Regions from separate parts of the Polycladomyces abyssicola genome, predicted to be linked through region 2. Evidence: riboswitches for the same ligand, from Rfam matches in the RefSeq annotation. Region 2 holds a riboswitch; the other holds the start of a gene.
The links. Region 2 has a riboswitch for lysine ahead of KI215_RS04835 (aspartate kinase). Riboswitches for the same ligand answer to the same signal wherever they lie in the genome.

Region 1: linked by a shared signal. The riboswitch ahead of KI215_RS01365 (amino acid permease) and the one ahead of KI215_RS04835 (aspartate kinase) in region 2 are both predicted to bind lysine.

The regions. Positions count from the first base shown of each region.
Region 1 covers NZ_AP024601.1:259,086-268,365, forward strand. Annotated here, with positions in the region: gene KI215_RS01345 (penicillin acylase family protein) at 1-1,304, shown strand, start outside; gene KI215_RS01350 (YdbC family protein) at 1,329-1,988, shown strand; gene KI215_RS01355 (shikimate kinase) at 2,091-2,657, opposite strand; gene gndA (NADP-dependent phosphogluconate dehydrogenase) at 2,923-4,332, opposite strand; gene KI215_RS01365 (amino acid permease) at 4,378-5,856, opposite strand; lysine riboswitch at 5,930-6,122, opposite strand; gene KI215_RS01370 (sterol desaturase family protein) at 6,202-6,819, opposite strand; gene KI215_RS01375 (aldehyde dehydrogenase family protein) at 6,829-8,385, opposite strand; gene KI215_RS01380 (alpha-amylase family glycosyl hydrolase) at 8,876-9,280, opposite strand, start outside.
Region 2 covers NZ_AP024601.1:949,016-958,295, forward strand. Annotated here, with positions in the region: gene KI215_RS04810 (hypothetical protein) at 1-240, opposite strand, end outside; gene uvrC (excinuclease ABC subunit UvrC) at 487-2,292, shown strand; gene mobA (molybdenum cofactor guanylyltransferase) at 2,273-2,923, shown strand; gene KI215_RS04825 (DUF2935 domain-containing protein) at 3,007-3,813, opposite strand; gene KI215_RS04830 (pseudouridine synthase) at 3,939-4,685, shown strand; lysine riboswitch at 4,819-5,005, shown strand; gene KI215_RS04835 (aspartate kinase) at 5,132-6,382, shown strand; gene KI215_RS04840 (peptide ABC transporter substrate-binding protein) at 6,973-8,595, shown strand; gene KI215_RS04845 (ABC transporter permease) at 8,683-9,280, shown strand, end outside.

The DNA of each region.
Region 1 (9,280 bases), 690 kb from region 2:
CCACGATGAAATCCCAGGGTTACTGGTACAAAGGGGAATGTCGTCCCATGGACGTTTATACTCACCGGCAAATTGCTAAACCCACGGCCGCAGGAATACCCGAGCCGTCCAAAGACAGTCTTATCTTTGACATCAAGGTGGAACGGACTGTCTACGGCCCTGTCAATGCCCGGGGAACCGTCAGGGGAGAGCCGGTGGCTGTAACCACCCAGCGCTCCACTTACGGCAAAGAATTAAACAGCGCTCTGGGCTTCCGCCGAATCAACGATCCGGATTTTATGAGAGAGGGTTCCGCTTCTTTTTTAAAGGCGTTCGACAAAGTGGATTACACCTTCAATTGGTTTTACGTGGACAAAAAGGATATTGCATATAAGCACTCTTGCCTGTGTCCCGTGCGGGACCCCAGGACGGATCCCGATCTTCCTGCATGGGGGACCGGGGAATACGACTGGACGGGGAATTATCTGAAGCCGGAGGAGCAGCCCCATGACATCAACCCCAAACGGGGATACTTCGCCAATTGGAACAATAAACAGGCTCCCGGTTTCCGAGCCAATGACGCGAACTTCAGCTACGGTCCCGTTCACCGTTCCCTTCATTTGGACAAGCGGTTGGCGAAGATGATATCCTCCGGGAAGAAACTGACTAAGGCGGACATGGTTAACATCATGATGGACGCAGCGACGGTGGATTTGAAGGCGCAGGAGGTTTATCCGTGGGTGTTGAAAGTATTGGGAGAAAAAGCCCCCGGTAATGATCCCGTACTTCAGGAGATGAGGGACCGGTTGGCTGCATGGGTGGAGTCCGGGGGACACCGGCGTGATTCATCCCCCAAAGATGGCATTTATGATGATGCAGTGGCCGTGGCTATCGGGGATGCTTATTTCGAAACCCTGACCAGGGTGATGTTTGATAAAGCCCTGAGTGGAACGAACTTGCCCAATGTACTCGAGGATTCGCCGCGGGGCGGTTTGGGTTCGGCTTTTCTCGAGGGTTATTATTCCTATGTAAACAAGGATCTGCGTCGGCTTCTGGGTGAAAAGGTGAAGGACCCCTGGCACACGGTTTACTGTGGTGACGGAAATCTCTCCTCTTGCAGGTTGGATTTGTGGAAGGCGATGAGAATAACGGCAGACCGTCTTCGTAAGGAATACAATTCCGATGACGTGGAGAATTGGGTGTATGATGACGCTCAAGATGCCATCAAGCAAAAGCCCATGGGTCTACTTGCCGCACCGGACATGCGATGGGTAAACCGGCCCACCTTCCAGCAGGTGGTTCAGGTGGGTGTGAAAAATCCGTAGGAATAAAAGAGAAGGAGTGTTCGCATGCTGATCAAATGGATTGTGTGCGATGTGCCGGAGGAAAAACGGGAAGCCTTTTCTCGGGAGCAACAGCGATGGTCGGCACTGCGGGACGTACAGGGGTTTGTGGCCCAATTCGGCGGGTGGAATGCGGCTGATCACACTGAGGCGTGCATTGTCGGATTGTGGAAGGATCGGGAAAGCTATACGGCGTTTATGGATCAGATCCATGATGAGATCTATGTATCCGGTGGTCAACAGGAGACGTTTGACCGGATTGCTGTTACCGTCATGGAAATGATGTTGCCGGTCGGCCATCTGGAGAGGTTGCAGTCAGGCGGATGGATGGAAGCGGAGCTGATCCGCGTTGCGGACTGTCGGGTACTGCCCGGGAGGGAAGATCATTTTCTCCAAATGCAGCAGGAGGTATGGAACCCTGCCATGGAGCAAACCGACGGGATGTTGGGCGGTGTGTTCGCGGGGAACGTGTCGGCACGGCGCTTTCTCACCATCACTTGGTGGAAAAGTGCGATGTTACATCGGACATATGTGAAAAACCATGTTGCGAACCTGCGGGAGCAAGCGCAGTTGGATCTGGATATCGAACAGCTTGTCGGGTATGAAGTGTGGTGTGAGCCGAGTTGGCGGGTGACGGCGACTGTACAATCTGCCAAAGGAAGATGAGCAAGGGAATGGACATGCCTGAAAGTTTGATCCGCCGGAAAAAGGGAACCGACTTCCGTGGTTGGGAAGACGGTTCCCTTTTTATTATCATTCTACTGATCCTTACTCACCTTGAGGTTGATAAATGTCCCAGGCGAATTTGACAGACTCTACTATTTTGTTGGCGATCGTTTCTGCATCCAAATTGTTGATGGTAATTTTGGAATTATGCAGGGAATAAGCTTTTCTTCTCTTAAAAAACAGGTCTTCAATCTCATGTAACGTTTTGTTTTGCAGAACGGGACGGCTGTCGATGATCAAAGGGAGTCGTTCTTTCCAAGATTCCCACGATAGATCAAGGAAGTAGACGATGCATTTAGACAAACAAACCTTTCTCACTTCCTCTTGTAAATAAGCACCTCCACCCAAGGAGATGATCTTCAATTTCTTGTGATTGCAAATATTTACGATTAGCTCCCTTTCTACTCGACGAAATTCTGTCTCACCGATTTTCCTAAAGATGTCTGTTACCGACATATTATAAATTTTTTCTATTTCTTCATCGATATCAATAAAGTCACGATAAAGTTTTTTAGCCACAAGCTGGCCGACCGTTGTTTTACCGACGCCCATAAATCCTATCAATACAATATTTTTCTCACGAATGGGGATTTCCGACACATCTGACATATGAAGCTCACTCTCTTCATAAAAAACATTTTTGTGTTTAGCATAGCAGGTTGAAATACCTGGATCAATGGTGAAGGAAAAGAGGAGATATGGTTGCAAATAAAAAAACCGGGAGTTGAAAAACTCCCGAAAAATTCCAGAAAAACTTTGAATTGAATCCCAGGGATCGTTAGTATCCAGAATAGGGTAAAACGGCCTTTTCCCGCGCCCCGTGCATCGAAGCAGATCGGGTGGGAAAAGGCCGCATGTTTATAGAAACGAGCGTTTAATCCTCCAGCCAGTTGGTGTGGAAAACACCCTCTTTGTCGATCCGTTGGTACGTGTGTGCTCCGAAGTAATCCCGTTGGGCTTGCAGGAGGTTAGCCGGCAGGCGCTCCATACGGTAGCTGTCGAAATAGGCCAGTGCGGCGGAAAATGCCGGTGTCGGGATGCCCGACTGAACCGCAAGGGTGACGACTTGACGCCACGCATCCTGGTAGCGCTCCACGACATCCCGGAAATACGGGTCGAGGAGCAGGTTGGCCAAGTCAGGGTCGCGCTCGTACGCTTCCATGATGTTTTGCAGGAAGCGGGCGCGGATGATGCAGCCACCGCGGAAGATTTTGGCGATCGCACCGTAGTCCAGGTTCCACCCGTAGGCTTCGGAAGCCGCGCGCATTTGGGCGAAACCTTGGGCATAAGAGCAGATTTTGCTGGCATAGAGTGCTTGGCGAATCCGCTCGATCCATTCTTCCTTGTTGTCGACCGCAACCGGTTTCGGCCCGCGCAGCAGTTGGGCGGCCCGTGTCCGTTCCGCTTTCATCGCCGAGAGGAAGCGGGAGAAGACTGACTGGGTGATGATGGACAGCGGAACGCCCAGATCCAGCGCGCTTTGGCTGGTCCATTTGCCGGTTCCCTTCTGGCCGGCTGTATCCAGGATCACATCAACCAATGATTGGCTGGTTTCAGGGTCCACTTTGGTGAAAATATCCGCAGTGATTTCGATCAGGTAGCTGTCCAGCTCGCCCTTGTTCCACTCGGCAAATACACGGTGCAACTCCTCATTGCTCAGGCCCAGCACGTCCTTCATCAGGTGGTAGGCTTCGGCGATCAGTTGCATGTCGCCGTATTCAATGCCGTTGTGCACCATTTTTACATAGTGACCGGCACCGTCCGGACCGATGTAGGTGGTACAGGGCTCCCCGTTTACCTTGGCCGCGATGGCGGTCAGGATCGGTTCCACTTGGGCAAAGGCCTCACGGTCACCGCCAGGCATGATGGCGGGGCCTTTCAGCGCTCCCTCTTCCCCACCGGAAATACCTGCGCCGATAAAATGAAGGCCGCGGGCCGCCAACTCCCGACTGCGACGGATCGTGTCGTGGAAATAGGCGTTGCCACCGTCAATGACGATGTCCCCTGTTTCCAACAGCGGAACCAATTGTTCCAAAGTGCGGTCGGTGGGCTCGCCGGCTTTTACCATCAGGATGATTTTTCGCGGACGCTCCAGCATGCCGACGAATTCTTCCAAGCTGAATGCTCCGCTCAGACGCTTGCCGGTGGCCTCCTTCAGGAGTTGTTCCGTTTTCTCCGGAGACCGGTTGTAGACGGCAACGGAGAATCCCTTGCTTTCTATGTTCAATGCGAGGTTTTTGCCCATAACGGCTAATCCGATCACACCGATTTGCGCTTGGGACACGTTGCGATCATCCTTTCGTGACGAACTCTCAACATTCCCATCTTCTCAAACTGCGTCGCCTTCGTCAAATCGGCATTCGGACAGTGGTACGATGCGCGTTTTCTTCACCCATTTATAGCCCAACCACAAGAGAAGGAACAGCGGTAACCCAATATAGGATACCAGGATGCCGTACCAGTCGATATGGTCACCGGTAAACGCCCCGTAGTTTTGTCCCGCGATGACAATGATGCACAGGACGAAGGCGAATATGGGACCAAACGGATACCACTTAGCGACGTAAGGCAAATCGCGCAAGTCCCGTCCCTGGGCGAGGTACGCCTTACGGAACCGGTAATGGCTGATCGCGATGCCCAACCAGGCGATAAACCCGGACAATCCGGAGGCATTGAGCAACCAAACGTACACGGTTCCGTCACCGAACACGGAGGCCAGGAAAGCTGTAGCCCCGACCAAAGACGTTACAATCAAGGCGTTGACCGGTATGCCTTTGGCGTTGACCTTGGCTAAAAAGCGGGGAGCTTGTCCCTCTTTGGCCATATACCACAATATCCGAGTGGCAGCGTACATCCCCGAGTTGCCGGCAGAGAGCACGGCGGTGAGAATGACCGCGTTCATGACGGAAGCGGCAAAGGCGAGCCCCGCTTTTTCAAAAACGATAGTGAACGGACTAACGCCGATATTTTCCACACTACTGTCCACCAGTCGGGGATCAGTGTACGGGATCAGCAGACTGATGACGAAAATGGCCAGCACATAAAACAGCAGAATACGCCAAAAGACCTGCCGCACCGCTTTGGGGATATTGACCCGCGGGTTTTCACTTTCTCCGGCGGCTACTCCGATCACTTCTGTCCCTTGGAATGAGAATCCGGCAACCATGAACACACTGAGTGCGGCCAGCCAACCACCGTGAAATGGTGCGTCTCCAATTTGCCAGTTTTGGAAACCGATCTTCTGTCCGCCGATGATACCGAAGATCATCAACAACCCTGCGGCGATGAACACGATGACGGTGATCACCTTAATAAGTGAAAACCAGTATTCCGATTCACCGTAGCCCTTGACGGAAAGGAGATTCAGACCAATCATCAGCGCCAGGAACAACGCACTCCACAAAAAAGATGAGCTGTGGGGGAACCAGAATTTCATCACCAGCGTCGCCGCGGACAGCTCGGCCGCAATGGTGATCGCCCAGTTATACCAATAATTCCATCCCATGGCGAAACCCAGCGCCGGATCGACGAAGCGGGACGAATAAGTGCTGAATGATCCGGAAACGGGCAGAAATGCCGCCATTTCGCCCAAGCTGGTCATCAAAAAGTACACCATGAACCCAACCGCCAGATAGGCCAACAACGCTCCGCCGGGACCGGCCGTGTGGATGGAGTTGCCACTGGCCACGAACAAACCGGTACCGATCGAACCGCCGATGGCGATCATGGTCAATTGTCGGGAACGCAACCGCCGCTGCAGGCGGTTGGAATTTTCCGCTTGCAAAGATGGATTTGACGTGACTTTCATGTGTTCACACTCCTTTTCATAATAAAAAATGCCGTCGAAAGGCTCGACGGCATTGAACATCCGTATCACCTTCCGCCAAGATAGCGCTCCACGTCCGCTTTCAACCGACCAGACGTGACAGTCCTGTTCCTGTTCGGTAACAGGCCCAGCCCGCGTGCCCAGAGCATGCGACGCGGACTTCGGCGGCTTTTCCTTTCAACCGGCTTCCTCGCTGTCTCTGAAGCTCGACCGGCCTACTCATAAAAGCCGCAACCTCTATCTCACCGCGGCGAGATGGAGAAGGCTTATTCCATTGTCACTCGTCCATGAGTATAACGAAATGATCGCGTCAGAACAATGGGATTTTCATCCATTGGACTTTTCCAAATCGCGGACGGAGTCGCTTCGATCAGCTTCCCGTTCATTTTTGAACGTCCCCATCACCATGTCGAACACCGGGTTGGTTACCCCGTACCAATATTGTTCGTTCTTGAAATGGTGCCACAGGTGCATCTTTTTCATCCAACGGCCCCAGGGCGTGATCGGCTGGATGGGACGGTGTGCCACATAGTGACACCATTCGTAATATAAGAGGAAACCCAACACACCGGTGGTAAACGCGACCGTGAAGACAGTATCCTCCGAGACTGCGTACAGGATGCCGGAGACTGTAGCCACAAGAGGAAAACTGTACCATATCGGCAAAAACAACAGGTGAAGGTCATCCGGGTCTTTGTGATGGTGATAGTGCAACCGCTGCAACAACCGCAACAGCCAAGGATTCTTTGGTGGCGGGAGATGAAAGAAGAAGCGATGAATCAAGTACTCGCTGAGCGCATATAACACCATGCCGAGCACCAGCGCTCCCCAAACAGCTCCTTGATCGAGATGAGGCAGGGTGAATGCGGTGCCGGCGGCGAAAACGATACCGGTGATCCAGATGTCGCGATGGCCGAAAAACTCCCGCAGAAACCGAGTTTGCACCATCCCGTATCATCCCCTTTTTGATCCGGATTCACGCAAAGACGTTGCCAGTAACGTCAGGTAGGATCGGATAAACCGGAAAAACGATCGTTTCCGCCCATAAAGGTTGGCCACCAATGTGCGGAAGGGGGTGAGCTTGTTTTGGTACGGAAACCAGTGAACCTCCGAGGGCAACCAACCGCGGTCGATCAGCAGGGATTTTTCATGACAAAAAATTCGGTATCCCTCGTCGCCATGATAACGTCCAATCCCGCTTTCCTTCACCCCACCGAACGGGAGGTACGGATTGGCGATGGCAAGAACAACGTCATTGATGAGGACACTGCCTGTTTCCAATGATTGTGCCACCCGGCGGGCTTTTGCGATGTCACTCGTCCACACGCTGGCACTTAATCCATAGACGGAATCGTTGGCCGCACGGATTGCTTCCGCCTCGTCCCGAAACGGCAACACACAGATGACCGGGCCAAATGTTTCTTCGCGCATGACAGCGGATCGGGTATCCACACCCGTCAGGATGATGGGTTGAATGCGGAGGTCGCCGGATTTCGGCCAGTCCCGGGGGTGGATGCCGCTGACCAGTTTGGCTCCGTTTGCGACCGCATCCTCCACTTGACGGCGGACGATCTCCTTTTGCATTTCTGTTGTCATGGTACCGAGATCGGTTTCGTCTCCGCCGTTCGACCGCAGTCGTGCTACTTCCCGTTTCAGTGTTTCCACAAAGGTGTCGTAAATGGGCTCTTCCACATAAATCCGTTCCACCGACATGCACACCTGACCGTAGTTGGTGAGCGCTCCCCACACTGCACCTTGGACTGCCCTGTTCAGCTTGGCGTCGGCAAAGACAATCATCGGGTCCTTCCCGCCCAATTCCAGTGTGGTGGGGATCAATCGTTTGGCAGCCTCTTGCTGAATGATTTTTCCCGTCTGTACTGAGCCGGTGAAAAAGATATAATCCGGGTGTTCCTCGATCAATCGGGCGCCCAAGTCCTTTTCACCGATCGCCACTTGGACCACGCCTTCGGGAAAGCCGGCCTCGCGAAACAGGGATGCGATCCATGCACCTACCCGAGGAGTAACTTCCGATGGTTTGAGAATGACAGCGTTGCCTGCGGCCAGCGCTTCGATCACGGGAACCACCGACAACTGAAACGGGTAGTTCCACGGTGAGATCACCAACACCACCCCGCGGGGTTGGTAGGTGACGACGGACCGTTTACCGATCAGGGAGATCGGCGTACGCACCCTTCTTGGTTTCAGGGCATGTTTGGCCCGTTTTTCCGCATGACGGATGGCATCCAGCACCGTCAGGATGTCGCTGGTGAGTGCTTCCACTTTTGGTTTGCCCGTGTCTTGTGAGATGATCTCCATACCTTCGTCCATCCTGTCGACAATGAGGTGACGCAGGGCGCGCAATAAAGAGAGCCGTTCATCAATACTTTTTCGTCGCCAAGTATCAAAGGCTTCTCGGGCTCGACGCATCAGATCTGCGCTCGCATCTGGCGGTGTCAGCTCGATTTCCTCCCAATCCCGCACTGGAACGTGATGTAGTGTTGTCGATTCCATTACTTTCCCTCCTCATTTTTTCTGATTTGTCTATGTTATTCTATTTATTCTGAAATAAAGTGTCAATGTCTTCTCCTGGGAATCAGGTTCATTTGACCTGTTACCTTGTCAGCAGTCTCAACACCCTCCATATAACAAGCGTACTTATCAAATGGATCCTACATAGACGAGATCGAATACTTTTACCATTGACAATGGTTTATTTTATCCCCGCAGTGATTTTACTATTGAAGGGGTTCCGAACTTATATTCAGATTGTGTCCGATTCTGGAGAGAGTATCGATATTCCGGTTATTGTCTTTCAACGAGGAAAAGCCAGTCAGTTCGTCGATCACATCAACCGGGTCTTGGCTGAATACAACCAATGATATGCTGTTAGTTGCATGGTATGAGAGAGATGTGCAAATGGGAGAAACCCGTCCGGTGATAATACGGACGGGTTTCGTACGTGATTGTTAATGATGAAGTAAGAGAATGTTGGACTTGTACATCATTTCAACAGTGCTGATGTATGCGCCGGGAGCGTCACCCTCGCTTGATCCGGTCCGTTTTGTCGGATTTGCACATCGAAGGGGCCGGCGTATACAACGCGCAAGCGATGATCCGCCGGAACCGTGACAGTGGCTGTTTGGTCGGACAGATTGTGCAGGACGGTCAATTGCTCGCCTCGGCTGACTCGTTGATAAGCCGCCACCTGTGGTTCCTTGACGGAAAGCGGTTGCAAAGTCCCGTACATCAGTGCAGGATGCTGGTGACGCAAACGGATCCACTGACGGTACCAGTGCAACAGGGAATCGGGATCGTGCATTTGTGCCTGTACGGAGACGGCGTTTGGTCTGGTGTTGAATCGGGGTTCCTCCCAGGTCGTTTGTCCGGGGCCATGACCTGGGTACCA
Region 2 (9,280 bases):
GCCGATAATGACAATAAAGGATCCCAATGATCCCCAGACTTTACTCAACAATGTGGGATCAAATTCCTTCATGTTCATCAATTGATTCAAGAGGCCGGATTGAATCAGGGGAGCCAACGTAAAAATCCCAACCAAAAAGACAATGATTACACCGATAAGATAGATGGTGAATAGTCCTAACAAGTTGCTGAGAAAGACTTTGGGATAATATCGGCGTAAAACGGATGAGAAAGACTGCATGACAAACCCCCATTTCTATGTAACCGGATTGCCGTATCGCGAATTCCATATATCGGCTGTTTTGATGGAATTCATGCGATCAATCTCTATTTTACCTGTTATTATGCTGAATGGAAGCGAATTTTTCTTATTTTATAAGCAAAAATCACATCTATTTTGATGAGAAGCTTCGTCCCCCTTGAAGTTGGTGTAAAATATTTGTGAAGGAGACGGAAATGCGAACAAGGAGCGGAAGGGAGGAAAACGATGCGGCAAACCATCAAGGAAAAACTGCCGTTCCTGCCCGATCAGCCCGGTTGTTATCTGATGAAAAACGAAGCCGGTGACATCATCTACGTCGGCAAGGCCAAAAGCCTGAAAAACCGGGTGCGATCGTATTTCACCGGCAGTCATGATGCCAAGACCCAACGGTTGGTCTCGGAGATCGCCGATTTTGAATATATCGTGACGGGGAGCCCGATCGAGGCGCTCATCTTGGAGTGCAACCTGATCAAGAAGCATCGTCCCCGTTACAACGTCATGCTTAAAGATGACAAATCCTATCCGTATATCCGATTGACGAAGGAACGGCACCCCCGTTTGGAAGTCACACGCCGGGTACGGAAAGACGGATCCAAATATTTCGGCCCGTACCCGAACGCGGGAGCGGCACAACAGACAAAAAAGCTGCTGGACAAGTTGTATCCGCTCAGAAAATGTAAAACGCTGCCCAAGCGTGTCTGTCTGTATTACCATTTGGGGCAGTGTCTGGCGCCTTGCGAGTACCCGGTCGACCCTCGTCAGTATGAGGAGATGACAGCGCAGATCGTCCGTTTCTTAAACGGGGGGTACCAAGAGGTACAACGTGATCTGCGGCGCAAAATGGAAGAGGCAGCCGAATCGCTGGATTTCGAGCGGGCCAAGGAGTATCGGGATCTGATTCGGCATATCGAGACGATCATGGAGAAACAGACGATCACGTTCCAGGACCATGTGGACCGGGATGTGTTCGGGTACGCCCACGACAAAGGGTGGATGTGCGTACAGGTGTTTTTCGTCCGTCAAGGCAAACTGATCGAACGGGACGTATCCATTTTTCCGCATTACAATGAACCGGAGGAAGATTTTCTTTCGTTTGTCACGCAGTTTTACCATGACAACCCGGCACTTCCCAAGGAGATTTTCCTGCCGGTCGAAGTTGACCCCGAGTGGTTGCGCGAATGGTTGAACGGCGTTCATGTCCATGTTCCGCAACGGGGACTGAAGCGAAAGCTGGTTGAGATGGCGCAGGAGAACGCACGGATCGCTCTGGAAGAGCGGTTCCGACTGATGGAGCGGGATGAAGAGCGGACGCAGCGAGCGATCCGACAGCTGGGTGAAGCACTCGGGATCGGTGTGCCGCGACGGATCGAAGCGTTCGACAACTCCAACATCCAGGGAACTGATCCCGTTTCGGCGATGGTAGTATTTCTTGACGGCAAACCTGCCAAGCAGGAATACCGCAAATTCAAGATCCGTACGGTGGACAAACCGGATGACTACGAAACCATGCGTGAGGTGATTCGTCGCCGGTACACACGGGTGTTGAAAGAGGATCTGCCGTTACCTGACTTGATCCTTGTCGACGGCGGTCGCGGGCAGATGGCGGCGGCACGGGATGTGTTGGAAAATGAATTGGGTTTGTATATCCCCGTCGGTGGGATGGTGAAAGACGATCGGCACCGGACTGCGAGATTGTTGGCGGGTGATCCTCCTGAACCGGTCGATTTGCCCAGAGGTAGCCAGGAATTTTATTTGCTGCAGCGAATTCAGGAAGAGGTTCATCGATTTGCTGTCGCGTTTCACCGAAAAACTCGTGCCAAGACAGCATTTCGCTCTAAACTGGACGACATTCCGGGTGTGGGGGAAAAACGAAAACAGATGCTGTTCCGCCATTTCGGCTCGATTGAAAACATGAAAAATGCCACAGTCGAAGAATACCGAAAAGCGGGGATCGGCGACAAACTGGCACGCACCATCATTCAGGCGTTGCGGCAAGACGAGGAATCGGAACATGATGCGATTACGCAATGACCGAGGTACGAGCGTGATCGTGCTTGCCGGCGGCGCTTCCTCCCGTATGGGTACGGACAAAGCGATGCTGCCGATCGAAGGAGTCCCCGTCATCCGCCACATCGTGGAGAAATTGAGCCCCATCGGACCGGTGATGGTAGTAACAAACCATCCCGAGCGGTATCGCTGGCTGGAGGTGCCCATGGTGAAGGACCGTGAACAGGGCAAGGGGCCGCTCGCGGGTTTGCATGCGGGTTTGTCGGTGTCTGTGAGCGAAACCAATCTCGTCGTGGCTTGCGACATGCCGTTCGTCTCACGGAGAGCGGCTGTATGGTTGTTGTCCAGATTGGGGAATGCCTTTGCTTGTGTGCCCACGCTGGGGGGGCGGCCGCATCCGTTGTTTGCAGTGTATCGAAAGTCATGCTTGTCCGCGTTGGCGCGATGTTTGCGCGAGGGAAAATTGCAGGTTCGCCGGTTCTTGTCGGAGGTGCCGACCCGTTTTGTATCCCTGGAAGAAGCGGGTCTGGGTGAAGAGGCGGAACTTTGCGTCTGGAATATGAACCGTCCGGAGGATTATCATCAGGCGTTGCATATGGCGCAAGCAGAGAGCTCTTTCGCGGATAAACGGGATGACGGCCCGTCCGAAAAGTGATCATTCCCCCCGCGGCGGGTTCAATATCAATTGACTTAATGTGATTAGCGACTTTATCGTCATCCGTGGATCAGATCACTCGCTTATTCCGTACGGGGTTTCCCGGGATCGCATGCAGGTGGTTCGACACGGGTCACTTGGGCCAATTTGTGAAGATAGTAGCATTCTTCGCGGAACATGTGATCCGGGATCAGTGCCGGTATGGCGTCCAGTACGGTATGATGCAATTCCATCTCTTCCAGTTCAAGCAAAAAAGCTTGGAACAGGCGGATCTCCATCTCCACTTCGTGATTGAACCGGGAAAGGGCGGGGAAATCGCGGAGACACGTCCGCAAATAGCCGGCCATCTCCAGCGCTTTGAGATAATAGGCGTCAAAATGCCTGACAAAATCTCGGCTTTTTTTCTTCAGTCGCCGTTCCACCCCGTCCAGTCTCCCGTCCAACGCATTTGCATGTCCGGCGGCATCCGGTAACCAAACGAGATGGTGATGGATCGGATGAAGCGGGGGAGGCGGTTCTTTTTTTTGGAGATAATGGAGAATACGGAGATATTCCTCCACTTCATTCACCATGTGATTGAGAAATGTGGGAGTCATGCCCAGTGCGATTTCGCCGATCAGGTGACGTTGGAGCAAATGCAGTTTAAACGTCCGAATATCTGATGCGGCCCGACAAGCCAGACGGCTGAATTCAGCAGGGTCGGTATCCGCCGGACGACGTGCTTGGTTCAGCAAAGCGTCCATCCGCTCGATGAAGAATTCGGCTCGACGCACTTCTTTTTTCTCCCGGGGGGACAGGTTGTCCGTCAGAAATCGTGCGTGATCCCCCAACACCTGCAGCCAAAAACGATGTTCCCACCAGGCCGACCTCGTCCATTCCCCATGACCCATCTGAAATCCTCCTTTCTCAGCCAACATATGTGTTGAGAGGCTTGGGTCATACCGGATCGGTTTCATCCAGGTGGAAGATCAGGTACAATCAGAGTACTTGGGCCGAAATGATGGGAGGATGTAGGATGGCAGAACGGAAACGCCAACGCCTGGACAAAATCTTGTCCAACATGGGGTACGGTACGCGTAAGGAAATCAAGAAACTGATCAAAGCGGGATATGTGACCGTCAACGGTGAATGGGCGGATGATCCTGGCATGCATGTTGATCCGGATAATGATGTAATTGAAGTGGATGGCGAACGTGTCATCTATCGTCGGTATATCTATTTGATGATGAACAAGCCGCAGGGGGTGCTGTCCGCCACCGAGGATCGAGAAAGCGCGGTGGTGGTGGATTTACTGCATCCTGAGCACGCCTTTTTTGAGCCGTTTCCGGTAGGCAGGCTGGATAAGGACACGGAGGGCCTGCTGTTGTTGACCAATGACGGCAAACTGGCGCACCGGCTGCTGTCTCCAAAAAAGCACGTACCGAAGACGTATTACGCGGAAGTGGAAGGAGCGGTGACCGATGCCGATGTCAAAGCGTTCGCCCGTGGCGTAACATTGGACGATGGTTACCGCACCCTGCCCGCCGAACTGAAAGTGTTGCAATCGGGTCCGAAATCCGAAGTGGAACTGACCATATACGAAGGCAAATACCATCAGGTGAAACGCATGTTCCAGGCGGTGGGAAAGCGCGTCACCTATTTGAAACGCATCGCCATGGGACCGTTGCCGTTGGACCCGAGTTTGGATCCGGGAGAGTACCGTGAGTTGACCGAAGAGGAAGTCGCGGCGCTGAAAGGAGCGGAATCCGGCTCTCCGGCGTGAGAAAGGGGAGGCCGTCTCACCAAAAGAGTTTGTATAAACATGCAACAAAGTGATTGGCAAAATCCCCATTTTGTGTTACAATGCATGAAAACCTTGAAAACAACTGAATCCAAAAGTTTTCCTCACTGCACACATGTGGAGTAGAGGTCGCGGAGCTTCAAGAGTACCTGTCGGGAGGGCCGGTCCCCGACGATCGGCAGGGAAAGGGGAGTCCGCCGAAGTTTCTCTCCTTGCCGGGAGGGGAGGAGCTGGGGTTGTCGCCGAACAGGGGCAACACTGTCACGGGAACATATCGCGTCCCGTGGAGCACTATCTCACAGGGGACAGGTGAGGCTGGACTTGCCGCGTGCATACACAAGGCGACAGCTGTCATCTCCGCTGTCGCCTTTTTGTATACCGCGCATCCCCTGCAATCACGAAAGGCGGGAGAGGAGCCGATTGATACGATGGGTATTGTAGTACAAAAATTTGGCGGGACATCTGTAGGCAGTATCGAACGGATTCGCAATGTGGCACGAAGAATCAGGGAAGTGCATTCCCAAGGGCACGAGGTGGTGGTCACCGTCTCGGCGATGGGCAAACAGACGGACGAGCTGGTGGCGCTGGCGGGGCAAATCACTGACGACCCGTCCCCGCGGGAAATGGACATGTTGCTGACGACGGGCGAGCAGATTTCGATTGCTCTTTTGACCATGGCGTTGCACGAATTAGGCTTGCCCGCGCGTTCTTTCACCGGATGGCAGGCGGGTATGGTGACGGATGCCGTACACGGGAAAGCCCGCATCAAGCGGATCGACACGGAGAAGATTCGTCAATGTTTGGATCGCGGCGAAATCGTTGTCGTTGCCGGATTTCAGGGAATCAGTGAGGACGGGGAGATCACCACGCTGGGGCGCGGAGGCTCGGATACAACCGCTGTGGCGTTGGCTGCGGCGTTGTCTGCGGATTATTGCGAGATCAATACAGACGTGACTGGCGTGTTTACGACTGATCCGCGTATTGTCCCGCAAGCGCGGAAATTGGATGAAATCTCGTTCGATGAAATGCTGGAGCTGGCTAATCTGGGAGCGGCAGTTCTCCATCCCCGCTCCGTTGAGTGCGCCATGAAACACAATGTGCCGTTGGTGGTCCGTTCCAGCTTTACCGAGGAACCGGGAACTTGGGTAAAGGAGAGTGTCACAATGGAAGATACGTTGCAAGTGCGCGGCATTGCCTACGATCTCAACGTCGCCCGGATCAAGGTGTTGGGCTTGCCTAACCGGGTGGAGACGCTGTCCCGGTTGTTCGGTCTTTTGGCCGACGCCCACATCAATGTGGACATGATTGTGCAGAGCGAACATGACGCTGAAGTAGTCGATGTGGCTTTCAGTGTGGGCGAAGACGAATGGAAGCAGGCAAGGAACGTGATCGAGCAGAATCGCGAGACACTGGGATACGTCAAATTGATCTCGGAAACGGGATTGGCCAAGGTATCCGCAGTGGGTGCGGGCATGGTCACCAACCCGGGTGTGGCGGCACGGATGTTTACGGCTTTGACGGATGCGGGTATCCGGATCAAAATGGTAAGCACATCCGAAATCAAAATTTCTTGCGCGATTGCGCGGGAACGCGCGAAAGATGCGGTTCGTGCATTGCATACCGCATTTGGTTTGGATGTGAATATACAACAAGAAGTAACGTCTCCTGCGGGTGTGTGATGAAGTTCGGGCGGAGCGATGACTTGCATCCGGCAACAGGTACCGGACGGTGTCCGATATCTGCCGGAAAGGGTAGCCTGTTTCTCACAAGCGACCTTTGAGCTGAAGCGACACGGGATCACCCGAATCTAAAGCGTGTTTGTCAAATGGTGAAAAGGGAGAACCCTTTCCCCAGAAAGTGACTTCACCACGTGGGGAACAAGGTGGGGAAAGGGTTTTCGTAGAGTTACCGCTTTTTGCACTATTGATATACCAGACATGCGGTTAGTCGGATTTCAATCGGAAACATCATGACTTTTTTCTGACATCCCAACGTGAAAAGGGGATCGGAGGTTGGTGTGATCACGGGGCTTTACCCGTAGGTCACTCGACCTATCCGGTTTCTACTTTCGTTGGGATGTATTCATTTGTGAAATAAATTGAAAATTGGGTAGAGATGAAGGATTTTTTCTATTGAGACGGAATATAGTTAAAGGGACAGTATAGGTCATTCGCCCAGGTGCGGACAGGTTGTTCATTGTTTTCTTGTTATCCATCCTAATCGGAACGGGTGATCCGTTCGAGATTGCAAGATTCAAGGGGGTCTGTCTATGAAAAGATGGGTGGCAACAACAACCGCAATCCTCATGGTACTCAGCATGGTGTTGCTGGCTGCTTGCGGTAAGGGCGACAGCAACGCCATGGCGGAAAAACAGGTACTTAACGTAGGTTACATCGTCAGCGAACCACCTGCGCTCGACCCGTTAAAAGCCACGGACGATCAGTCGGGTTTGATTCTTCGTCATATCATGGAAGGGCTGGTTCGTGTCGACAAGAACGGTAAAGTGGAGCCGGGTATGGCCACCAATTGGGATGTCATGGACGGCGGGAAGAAAATCGTCTTTCACCTCCGGGACGCCAAATGGTCCAACGGTGATCCGGTGACCGCCCATGACTTCGAATTTGCTTGGAAGCGCCTGCTCGATCCGAAAAATGCGGCTGAGTACGCCTATCAGCTGTTTTATCTGAAAAACGGGGAAGCGTACAATTCCGGTAAAGCCAAAGCGGAGGATGTGGGCGTCAAGGCACTGGATGACAAAACACTGGAAGTGACTTTGGAAGCGCCGGTACCGTATTTCGTGACGCTTACCTCATTTTATCCGTTTTTTCCGGTGAACAAAAAAGTAGTGGAAAAGGACCCGAATTGGGGAACGAATGCTAAAACCTACGTCAGCAACGGACCGTTCCTGCTCAAAACGTGGGTGCATGATAAAAAAGTGGAGATTGTGAAAAACCCGAATTACTGGAACGCCAAACGCATCAAACTGAGCCAGATCAACTTCCCGTTTGTCGGGGAAGAACAGACCGAGTACCAGATGTATGTCTCCGGATCCCTGGACATCAACCGAAACGTGCCCAACGATTTGGCACCGAAACTGATCAAAGAGAAAAAGGCGAAGGTCAACAAAGATCCATCCATGTATTTTTACGTGTTCAACACCAAGAAAAAACCGTTTGACAACGTGAAAATCCGCAAAGCCTTCTCTTTGGCCATCGACCGGGAAGCGATCGTGAAGGATGTCCTCGGTCAGGGACAAACGCCGGCCACCGGTTGGGTACCGTGGGGCATCCCGGACTTTGCGCAAAACAAGGAGTGGGTCCAAACCCATGACCCGTACATCCAACCCAAAGCCAATCCGGCCGAAGCCAAAAAGCTGCTGCAGGAAGGTATGAAGGAAGCGGGCATCTCGAAACTGCCGGAGATCACCATCTCGTACAACACTAATGATGGGCACAAAAAGATCGCCGAAGCGGTCCAGCAAATGTGGAAGCAAAATCTGGGTGTCAACGTGAAGCTGGCCAACATGGAGTGGAAAGTGTTCCTGGATAACCTGACTCAAGGCAACTTCCAGGTCGCCCGTTACGGTTGGTACCCAGACTACATCGACCCGATGACGTTCATCGATCTGTGGGTGACCGGTGGCGGCAACAATCACGCCAAATACAGCAACCCGCAATATGATGCGTTGATCAAGCAGGCAAAATCGACGGACGATCAGAAAGTGCGGATGGAAGCGATGCACAAGGCGGAAGAGATGCTCGCTCGGGATATTCCGGTTACTCCGATTTACAACTACACGAGAGTCTACCAGATCAAAGATTACGTCAAAGGCTTCTATCAGGAGATGGATGGCCAGTTCAATTTCCTGGATACCTATCTGACCGAAAAATAAACCGGATAGGGACCACAGTCCGGAGGGTCACCTGCAATGGGTGGCCTTCCTATTCTTTTCATTTAGAACGGTAGAGGTGGTGGACGCATGCTTCGCTATCTGGGACAACGCTTTGTGATGATGTTGATTTCCCTGTGGTTGATCGCCACGTTGACATTCATGATGATGCTGGCAGTGCCGGGCGATCCGTTCACCGGTGAGAAAAAATTGCCACCGGAAACCCTGAAAAATCTCAAGGCGGCGTATCATTTGGACAAGTCGTACCCGGAGCAGTATCTCTACTATATGAAAAACCTGGTGATGATGGATCTCGGTCCCTCGATCAAATACACCACCCGCACGGTCAACGAAATTATCAGCGAAGGATTTCCCGCATCCGCCCAGTTGGGGGTGCAAGCGATCATCTTGTCGCTGATCCTTGGTTTGACGTTGGGGGCGATTGCCGCGCTCCGGCAGAATCGCATCCCGGATTATACGGCCACCGTGATCGCTGTATTGGGTGTGTCGATTCCCAGCTTCGTCATGGCACCAATTTTGCAAAAATATCTGGGTCTGGAGTGGGAACTGCTCCCGATCGCAACCTGGGAGGGGTTTGAATACAGCATCATGCCGACGATCGCGTTGGCCGTACTGCCGTTGGCGATGGTCACACGGCTGATGCGTTCCAGCATGCTGGAGGTGTTGA